Regions from separate parts of the Streptomyces sp. TM32 genome, predicted to be linked through region 1. Evidence: riboswitches for the same ligand, from Rfam matches in the RefSeq annotation. Region 1 holds a riboswitch; the other holds the start of a gene.
The links. A riboswitch is a leader RNA that binds a small molecule or an ion and turns the genes downstream of it on or off. The one in region 1 is predicted to bind cobalamin.

Region 1 (5,050 bases):
TCAGACTCGTTGTCCCCTCCAACTCCTTTCCGCGGCAACCCCCTTCCCAAACGACATCACAGGTGTCACCATGACACTATGAGTGTCATCGAGGGGGATGCATTGGGGGAGAGATTGAGCAGCGACAGCGTCATCGAGGGGGAGTCCATGTCCATGAGCACCATCGAGCGCGACAGCGACAGCCGTGGCCACGGCCACGGCGACAACGGCGACAACGGCGGAGCACCGGCGCCCGACGACGAGCTGCTGTACGGCGTCATCCGGCGCCTGTGGCCACTGCACCGCACGGTCGTGCGCGTGGTGGAACGCGAACTGTCCGGCACGGGCCTGACCGCCGGCGAACACGCACTACTGGACGCGCTGCACGCCGACGGTCCGCGGACCGTCCCGCAGTTGGCGCGCGCGATGGACCTCGACCGGCAGCCGGTGCAGCGCTGGGTGAACCACGCCGTCGAACTGGGCCTGGCGGTGACGGCACCCAACCCCGCCCACCGCCGCTCGTCGCTGATCCAGCTCACGAGCGAGGGCGCGGAGGCGATACGCGGGATCCGGACGTTCGAGACGGCGCAGCTGCGGCAGCGGCTGGCCGATCTACCCGCCGAGGACCTCCGCACCGCGCTGCACGTACTCGACCGACTCGGTGAGGAATTCCGGCACCTCGGGAACGGCTCACACGTTCCTCCGGAGGAACCCGACAGTCGCGGCAATACCGACGCCAGCCGCATCCAGCCCAGCTCACCCCATCCGACGCACAAAGGACGGCTCAGAGAATGACCCGCAGAATCACCGCCTGGTCCGAGATCGACAACGGCCTCGTGCCGGTCGAGGAGGGCGAACTCTTCTACGAGACGGCGGGCTCGGGCCCCGCGGTGGTACTGCTGCACGGCGCGATGCTCGACCAACACATGTGGGACGAGCAGTTCGCCTGGCTGGTGAACTCCGGCCTGCGCGCGATCCGTTACGACCTCCGCGGCCACGGCCTGTCCTCCACCGTGGCCGGTGACTACGCCCCTCACGACGACCTGTGCGCGCTTCTCGACGCCCTCGACGTGCCCCGCGCCGTCCTCGTCGGCCTCTCCCACGGCGCCCGGGTCGCGCTGGACACCGCCCTCGCCCACCCGGACCGGGTGGCGGCTCTCGCACTCGCCTCGCCCGGGATCAGCGGCCGCGCCTTCACCGACCCCTTCATCCTGGAGCACATCAAGGAGCAGGTGGCGGCGATCGGCGCACCGGACGGCGTGGAGCGCTATATCGAGCACTTCCTGCGGATGTGGGTGGACGGACCGCACCGCGAACCGTCCGCGGTGCACCCGGGATTCCGTGAGCGGATGCGCGCCTCGGCCGAGGCCAATGTGGAGGTGCACGGCGAGGGGACGGGGGGCGGGATGCCCCTTGAGGTCGGAGCCGCCGGGCGGCTGGGGGAAATCCGGGTACCGACGGTCGTGTGCGACGGCGATCTCGACGGCCGCGACATCTCCGCCAACGCCCATGCGATCGCGCTGTCCGTCCCCGGCGCCCACAGGGTCCGGGTACCGGGCGCGGGCCATATGGTCAATCTGGAGAACACCGCGCTCTTCGACCAGGAACTCCATACCTTTCTCTGCTCCCTGGACCTGTGACGGACGAGCCTCTCCCGCGGACGGCGCTCCCGCCCGTCCCCGGACCCGGACCACGGACCGCACCCCTCCCCCGCGGCGGTTAGAGTGGCTGGGCCGTGGTGCTCGGGAAGACCGGTGACGGACCTTGAGGTCCCAGTCCGGAGCGGCCCTCGCCACTGTGATCGGGGAGTTTCCACCCCTTCCGCAGACGCATGACGCCTCTGCGGCGCCACTGACCGCAGCCCGCGGCCGGGAAGGCGGGGCGGACGCGCGCACCCCAGCTCTTGAGGAGCAGGGAGGTACCCGCAAGCCAGGAGACCGGCCACGGCATTTCACGAACTGATCCACGAGGTGCTGGAGCGTGACCGCCGGATGGCCCTGTCCACCGATACCCCGAACACCCCTGCCTCCGGCGCCTTCCGCTGGCGCCGGCAGGACACCGTCCGCACCGCGGGCCTGATGGCCGTCATAGCCGGACTGCACGTCGTCGCCTTCGGCGTGCTCTTCCTGCTGGTGGTCCCGCACCACTACACCGTCGGCAGCCGGGTCTTCGGCGTCGGGCTGGGCATCACCGCGTACACCCTCGGCATGCGGCACGCCTTCGACGCCGACCACATCGCCGCCATCGACAACACCACCCGCAAGCTGATGGCCGACGGCAAGCGGCCGGTCTCGGTCGGCTTCTGGTTCGCGCTCGGCCACTCCAGCGTGGTCGTCGTGATGGCCGCCCTCGTGGCAGGCGGCGCGCAGCTCGCCGGCATCCTGCTCAACGACGAGTCCCGCATGCACCAGATCCTGGGCACGGTCGGGACCACCGTCTCGGGGTCGTTCCTCTACCTCATCGCCGCCCTCAACCTCATCGCGCTCTCCGGGATGTGGCGGGTCTTCCGCGAGATGCGCAGCGGCCGCTACGACGAGGCCGAGCTGGAGCGGCAACTCGACTCACGCGGCTTCATGAACCGCTTCCTGGGGCGGTTCACCCGCTCCGTCTCCCGCCCCGGCCAGATGTTCCCGCTCGGCTTCCTCTTCGGGATCGGCTTCGACACCGCGACCGAAGTGACCCTGATGGTGATGGCGGGCAGCGGCGCCGCGGCCGGTCTGCCCTGGTACGCGGTGCTGTGTCTGCCGCTGCTCTTCGCCGCCGGAATGAGCCTGTTCGACACCCTCGACGGCACCTTCATGAACTTCGCCTACCAGTGGGCGTTCTCCAACCCGGTGCGCAAGGTCTACTACAACCTCGCGATCACCGGCCTCTCGATCGCCGTCGCCTTCTTCATCGGCACGATCGAACTGGTGACGGTGCTGCACGACAAGCTCGCCCTCACCGACCCGCTGACCGGCTGGATATCCGGCCTCGACCTCGACAACGTCGGCTTCATCATCGTCGGCCTGTTCGTGGTCGTGTGGGCCGCGGCGCTGGCGTACTGGCGACTGTCGGGCGTCGAGAAGCGCTGGACGGAGCGGACCCGGCAAGCACAGCAGGCGGATCCGGGGTTTACGGCAGATCTGACAGGTACGGCAGCTACCGAGAAAGAGGTGCTCGACAAAGAGGTGCTCGACCCGAGTCCCGCAGCGGGGCAGGGGCCGAGCCTGTCCGATCCGGCCCCGCCCCGGTCTCCCCTCAGGTAGCCGACCCCGTCAGGTAGCCGACCCCGCCGCCGCCCCCGTCTCCAGGTCCGGCCCCCAGCGCTCCAGGGCCGCCGCCAGATCGAGCGGCAGCAGGCGGTCAGGCTGGTCCGGGCCGGGCCAGTCCTCGCGCGGCACCCGCCACATCACCTCGAACTCGTTGCCGTCCGGGTCCTTGGCGTACAGCGACTTGGCGACGAGATGGTCACTGGCTCCCAGCAGGGCGCCCCGCTCGTCGAGCCGGTCACGCGCCGCGACGAGTTCGCCGAGCGTGCCGACCTCCCAGGCGAGGTGGTAGAGCCCGACCCGTCCGGCTTCGGGCCCGGGGGCCCCGGGCCCCACCGTGAACAGCCCCAGGTCATGATCGTTGAGTGAGCCGGGAGCGCTGAGAAACGCGGCGCGCCCCGGCACTTCGACATCCACCGTCAGCCCGAGGGCCTCGGTGTAGAAGGCGACGGACCGCGCCACCTCACGTACGTAGAGCACCGCGTGGTTGAGACGTCGTACCGGCATGGTCCTGCTCTCCGCTCTTCCGCCGCGGCACCACCGTGGTGCCGCCGCACTCCCCGTTTCCGGCTCCGCTGTTCCTGCCTGTCCCGAGACGGCGCCTGTTCCTGCCGTGCCCGGGGCGGCACCCGTTCCTGCCCTCCCCGCCCGGTGTCACTTCCGGACCACCAGCATCACGCCCGCCACGACCACCCCCAGCACCAGCGCGGCCGCGCCGCGGGCCGGCCGGTGGACCCGCAGGCCGGGCAGGAAGCGGTCAACGGCCAAGCGGCCGGGCCCGGTCAGCGCCAGGGCCGCCGCACCGGCGGTCAGCAGCAGCTCGTACTCCACGCCCTTGGGCGCGAAGAAGCCCCCGCCCCACTTCACGGCCAGGGCATTGACCATCGTGCCGACGACCGCCGCGGCGGCGAGCGGGGTGAGCAGACCGGCCGCCAGCCCGAGCCCGCCGAGCGTCTCACTGAGACCGGCGACGACGGCCATCGTCCGGCCGGCCGGATAGCCGCTCATCGTGAAGAACTGCCCGGTCCCGTCGAGCCCCGGACCGCCGAACCAGCCGAACAGCTTCTGGGCGCCGTGAGCCGCCATGGTCAGCCCGAGCGCGAGCCGCAGCACCAGCAGCCCGGCGTCGTAGCCGTACGGAGCGGGTTTGTCGCGCATCGATACGCCGAGGCGGGAGGGCTCAAGAGTGCTGAGGGGGGACATCATCAGGAGCGCTCTTTCACAGGTCGAGGACCGGTCCGCGAACTCACGAACCAGTTACTTGAAACTTCAAGTCACTCTCGACGATACACAGCACCCCCCACGGCGAACAACAGCGCGCGGCAGCCTCGGGCGGCCCGCCGCACGCCATCCGCACGCCCGCCACACGCCCTCCCGGCTCAGGCCCGGTCCGGACTCAGGACGGGTCCTGGCTCAGGGCGGGTCCGGGCTCAGGACCGGTCCGGCGGTGCCGCCGACGGCCGCCCGAGGAACGCGGCGATCGCGCGGTCGAAGTGGGGCCGGGCCACCACCGGCCGCTGCGGGGCGGCGGTGGCCGTGCGCTGCGGTGCCAGGGCGGCGGCGACGGCCCGTTTGGCGGCCCGGATCGCCGCCGGCGGATGGTCGGCGATCCCGGCGGCGAGGCGGCCGACGTGCTCGGCGAGCCGGTCGTCGGGGACACAGTGGTCGGCGAGTCCGAGGGCCACCGCCGTACGGGCCTCGACCAGCCGGCCGGTGTAGAGCAGCTCCCGTGCCGTGCCCGGCCCGGCCAGGGCGACCAGCCGGGCGGCGAAGAGTGGGCTGGCGAGGATGCCGAGCCGGGCGATCGGCATCCCGATCCG
Region 2 (5,050 bases), on a different contig from region 1:
CGTCGCGTACCGACAGCGGCAGCGGGGACCAGTGCGCGAGGCGGCCGAGGGCCACCACCGGAGGGTGGACGGGGGAGACGGCCATGACGTCGGCGGGGGCGCCCATGACCGGGGCCGCGCCGGGGGAGGGGAGCAGGATGACCTGGTCGGCGTACTGGACGACGCGCTCCAGGCGGTGTTCGGCCAGCAGGACCGTGGTGCCCAGGTCGTGCACCAGGCGCTGGAGCACGGAGAGCACGTCTTCGGCGGCGGCCGGGTCGAGCGCCGAGGTCGGCTCGTCGAGGACCAGGACCTTGGGGTGGGGGGTCAGGACCGACCCGATCGCCACCCGCTGCCGCTGTCCGCCGGAGAGCGTGGCCAGGGCGCGGTCGCGCAGCTCGGCCAGGCTCAGCAGGTCCAGGGTCTCCTCGACGCGCCGGCGCATCACGTCGGGGGCGAGGCCGAGCGACTCCATGCCGTAGGCGAGCTCGTCCTCCACGGTGTCGGTGACGAAGTGCGCCAGTGGGTCCTGGCCCACGGTGCCGACGACATCGGCCAGTTCGCGCGGCTTGTGGGTGCGGGTGTCCCGGCCGTCGACGGTGACCCGGCCGCGCAGGGTGCCGCCGGTGAAGTGCGGGACGAGACCGCAGACGGCGTTCAGGACGGTGGACTTGCCGACGCCGGAGGGCCCGACCAGCAGGCACAGTTCGCCCTCGGGGACGGTCAGGTCGATGCCCTGGACGGCCGGCGCCGTGGCGTCGCCGTAGGTGACCGAGACCTGCTCGAACCGGATCACGGGGTGGGCTCCTTCGCACGCGGATCGACATCGACGGCACGGCCACGGCCCCGGGACGCGGTGCGGTCCGCCCGGTCCCCGCCCGGCGGGAGCGGGGCGACGGACGCGGGCAGCAGTCCCACGAGCACGGAGACGGCCGGCCAGAGGGGGAGGACAGGGGCGGTGAGCGGGACGGCGGGTGGGTGGAGGGCGGTGGGCGCGTAGGAGTTGGCCCAGATCATCAGGGTGGCGACGGCGATGCCGGAGCCCGCGACCAGCCAGGCGCGCACGCCCCACCGCTCGGGCCGGTAGCGGCTGCGCACCGACCGCCGGCCGCCGAGCCACAGCCCGCCCAGCGCCGCCGCCAGTCCGGCCAGCAGCAGCGGCAGACCGTAGCCGCCGCCCTCGCCCAGCAGCCCGTACGTCCCGGCGCAGACGCCGAGCAGCCCGCCGAGGGTGAGGACGGAGGTGGTGTGCCGTACGGCCCGCGGCACGTCGGCGCTGCGGCCGTAGCCCCGCGCGTCCATGGCCGCGGCCAGCGCCACCGAACGCTCCAACGCGCCCTCCAGCACCGGCATGCCGACCTGGAGGAGCGCCGGCAACCCGCGGTCGGGGCGGCCGCGCAGCCGGCGGGCGGCGCGCAGCCGCTGGACGTCGGCGACCAGGTTCGGGGCGAACGTCATCGCGACGACGACCGCGACGCCCACCTCGTACAGCGCGCCGGGCAGCGACTTCAGCAGCCGCGCCGGATGGGCGAGCGCATTGGCGGCGCCCACACAGATGAGAAGGGTGGCCAGTTTCAGCCCGTCGTACAGGGCGAAGACCATGCCCTCCGCGGTGACCCGGCCGCCGATCCGGACTCCCTTCGCCCAGTCGGGCAGCGGCACTTCGGGCAGCGTGACCAGGGTGTGCGTGCCGGGAATCGGCGACCCCAGGAAGAAGGCGAAGACCAGCCGGACTGCGATCACGACCAGGCCGAGCTTGACGAACGCCCCGTACGAACGGGCCCAGGGCGCCTCCGTACGGCGGGCCGCCACGACATGACCGGCCACCCCCACCAGCAGCCCCAGCAGCAGCGGATCGGTGGTGCGGGAGGCCGCGGTGGCCAGGCCGAGCGCCCACAGCCACCAGGCGCCGGCCGGCAGCGCGGTGGTACGGGTCGCCCGCGGGGCGCTCATCCGCGCCGGCGGCGGAGCTGCCACCCGGCCGCCGCACCCAGGACCACGAGGACCGCGATGCCGCCGAACAGCCCGGTGGACGGCCCGCCGTCGTCCCCGCCGTCCGCCGCCGCGCCCGGGGCCGGCGACGCCGCGGACCGTGCCCCCTTCGAGTCGTTCACCCGCTCCGCGCACCCCGCCTTCGGGTAACCGGCGACGGCACACAGCAAGGCGCTCGCGTCGTAGCGCAGCGGCCGGGCGACCGCCGCCAGCGCCTCGCCCGCCGAGGCGTCCTCGGACACCTGGGCGCACGCCGTCCGCGACGCCGGTGGCCGCTCGCCGCCGGGCGCGTCCGCCGCGGTACCGAAGTCGACGACGACGCCGACCCGTTTGCGGCCCTCCTCGGCGGGGGTGGCCCGGCAGATCGCGTCGAAACCGGGCGCCGTACGGGGCTTGCCGGCCGCGGCGGAATCGGCGCCGACGGCGAAGCGGAACCCGGCGACCGCACCGTCGGCCGGCCGCAGGGTGCCCGGCCCCTCGGTGGCGTACGTCCAGGAACTGCCCTTGCCCTCCCAGACGGACCAGTAGCGGTACTCCTGGGCCTGGGCGGGCCCGGCGGCCAGACCGGTGACCGTGCCGGCCAGCAGCGCGGCGCCGGCGAGGGTGGCGCGCCGCATCAGTGCCCGCCCCTCTTGCGGCCGCTGAGCAGGAAACCGAGGCCTGCGCCGAAGGCGAGGCCGACGCCGATGATCCACCACGGCATGCCGCCGCCGTCGTCGTCCTTGGCGGCGGCCTGGGAGTGCTTGCCCGGGACGGCGGCCGGCTCGGGGCCGGTGGCGTTGAGCGCGGTGACCAGGTCGGTGCCGCCGAAGGAGCGCGGGTCGCTGCCGGTGGCGTGCGCGGCCAGCACCAGCTGGGCGTACGCGGCGGGGCCGTTCTGCCGCGCCCAGCCCGTCGCGTTCTTCTGAAGCCAGGCCAGCGGCCGTCGGGCCTCGGCGCCGTGTCCGCCGGCCGCCAGCGCCACCACGGCGTCCGCGGTGTTGCCGACGTCGGGCTGCGGCTCGGCGCCCGGCATCGCGGACAGAAGGTGCTGCCCGTTCTTGTCGAGCTGGGCGACGAGATAGGCGGCGCCGCCGTCCGCGGCCTGCGTCGCGGAGACCCTGCCCGCCTTGTCCTTGCCGTCCTTGCAGGCCGGCGGCGCGACCGGGGTCCGGTCGCGGCGGCCGGTGGGCGCGACGACAAAGCCCTTGCCGAGCACGCCGGTTGCGGCGGCCGCGGTGGCGTCGGCGTTCGCAGCCGCGCCCTTGAGCTGGAAGGTGAACGCGCCGTGCGCGTCCTCCTTGCCCGCGCACCCGAGTCGGAAGGTGAGCAGCCCGTCGTAGGGGGTCCGGTGCTTCTTCGACGTCACCGACGCCGGCTTCTGCCCGGCTGCCGCGAGCGCCCCGATGACCACGGAGGTGGAGTTGGCGTCGCCGGGCGAGCCGGGCATCGAGCTCCAGCTGCCGTCGTCGTTCTGCACCGACTTCAGCCAGCCCACCGCCTTGTCCACGCTGGCGCCGTGCCCGCCCAACGCGGCCAGCGCCTGCACCGCGGCGGCTGTCTGGTTGGTGTCCCGCATCGTCTTGGCGGCACAGGGCTTGCCCGGCTCGGCTCGGAAGGCGGTGAACGCGCCGTCCGCGCACTGCTGCCCGACCAGCCACCGCACGGCCGACGTCGCCGGGCGCACCCCCACCGTGTGCTGCGCCAGCAGCGCGAGCGACTGCCGCCACACCCCGTCGTACTGCGGGTCCTTGGTGCCGTACAGACCCGAGGGCAGCTTCTTGGCCGCGGCGGACGGGGAACCGGCGGTAGCGGCAGGGGCGGCAGCGTACGCGGCAGGGGCGGCTGCCGCGCCCAGCACCATCGCGGCCGCCAGCGCCGTGGCGGCGCGGCGCGCCAAGGGGGCGCCGGAGTGCGGCGCGGGGGCCTGCTGGGCCAGGGAAGCCGTGGGGGCCATCGGGTCGGTGCCTCTCGGGTCGGGTCGCGGCGGCCACGCAGCCGCGCTCGGCCGCCCACCCGGGCACCGATCCGGGGATCGGGCGCGGTGGCACCGGGCTCAGCTCCGTATACCTCGACGGTGCCGCGCACCGGCCGTCCGCGGGCGGACGGCCGGTGTGGCGGGAGCCTTGGTCGTGCCCCTCGGGTGTTCCGGCTCGTACGGCCGCTCCGCGCCGGCCTGGGGCGTGGACGGGCCGTCCTCACGGTTGCGGGTCAGCGCCGGATTTCCACCGGCTTCCCCCGATCGGACACGGATGAAGTTGTCCCGCACACCTTAACCGGCGGCCCGCCCGGCATTCGCTCGCCCGTACGAGCCGGAGACGCACCGCGTACGAGCTGCACGGACACAGGACGAACCCGCAGATACCCACGACGCATCCCCTACGCCCGGCCACCGCCCCCGTCCACCGCCTGATACTGCACGGGGCCGGAGCCCGGCACGCACTCCGCATGACCCAGTTTCACCAGTCGGCGCAGATGTGCCTCGGCCTCCGAGACGGCGATGGTGCGGGAGCCGTAAGGGATCTGCTCCCAGGGGCGGTTCCACTCCATGGCCATGGCGAGCTGCCAGGGCGTGCGGGGTTCGCTCAGCAGCGTCCGCAACCGGTCGAGCCGCTCCTCGTGGTGGGCCAGGAGCGTGCGGACGCGGCCGCCGGCGTCGGTGAAGGCGTGCTGATGCGCGGGCAGCACCTCGGCGGGGGCGAGCCGGCCGACGCGTTCGAGGGAGTCGAGGTAGTCGCCCAGGGGGTCGGCGGCCTCGCCCGAGTTCCCGGCCGGGTCCTCGTACAGGCCGATGTGCGGAGTGATGCCCGGCAGGAGGTGGTCACCGGAGAAGAGCCGGCCGAAGCCGCGGGTCCGCCGGGCGGGGTGCTCCTCCTCCAGATGCAGACACACATGGCCCGGGGTGTGCCCGGGTGTCCAGATCGCGCGCAGCCGGCGCCCCGGCAGATCGAGCAGCTCGCCGGGGCCGATCTCGCGGTCCGGCAGCGCGGCCCGCATGCCGGGCATCCGCCGGCCGCCCCCGGTGGCCCGGGCCGTGCGCAGCGGCGCCAGATGGCCGTCCGGCGCGCCCGCCGCCGCGAGCCTGGCGATGAGGTGGTCG

Region 2: linked by a shared signal. The riboswitch ahead of EST92_RS16170 (prenyltransferase/squalene oxidase repeat-containing protein) and the one ahead of EST92_RS21515 (HoxN/HupN/NixA family nickel/cobalt transporter) in region 1 are both predicted to bind cobalamin.

The regions. Positions count from the first base shown of each region.
Region 1 is NZ_SDIG01000106.1:6,429-11,478, reverse strand. Features, by position in the region: gene EST92_RS21525 (MarR family transcriptional regulator) at 79-774, shown strand; gene EST92_RS21520 (alpha/beta hydrolase) at 771-1,619, shown strand; cobalamin riboswitch at 1,699-1,940, shown strand; gene EST92_RS21515 (HoxN/HupN/NixA family nickel/cobalt transporter) at 1,971-3,227, shown strand; gene EST92_RS21510 (VOC family protein) at 3,237-3,737, opposite strand; gene EST92_RS21505 (DoxX family protein) at 3,885-4,388, opposite strand; gene EST92_RS21500 (enoyl-CoA hydratase/isomerase family protein) at 4,661-5,050, opposite strand, start outside.
Region 2 is NZ_SDIG01000063.1:7,884-12,933, forward strand. Features, by position in the region: gene EST92_RS16155 (ABC transporter ATP-binding protein) at 1-775, opposite strand, end outside; gene EST92_RS16160 (CbiQ family ECF transporter T component) at 772-1,932, opposite strand; gene EST92_RS16165 (SCO2322 family protein) at 1,929-2,588, opposite strand; gene EST92_RS16170 (prenyltransferase/squalene oxidase repeat-containing protein) at 2,588-3,907, opposite strand; cobalamin riboswitch at 4,071-4,226, opposite strand; gene EST92_RS16175 (MBL fold metallo-hydrolase) at 4,330-5,050, opposite strand, start outside.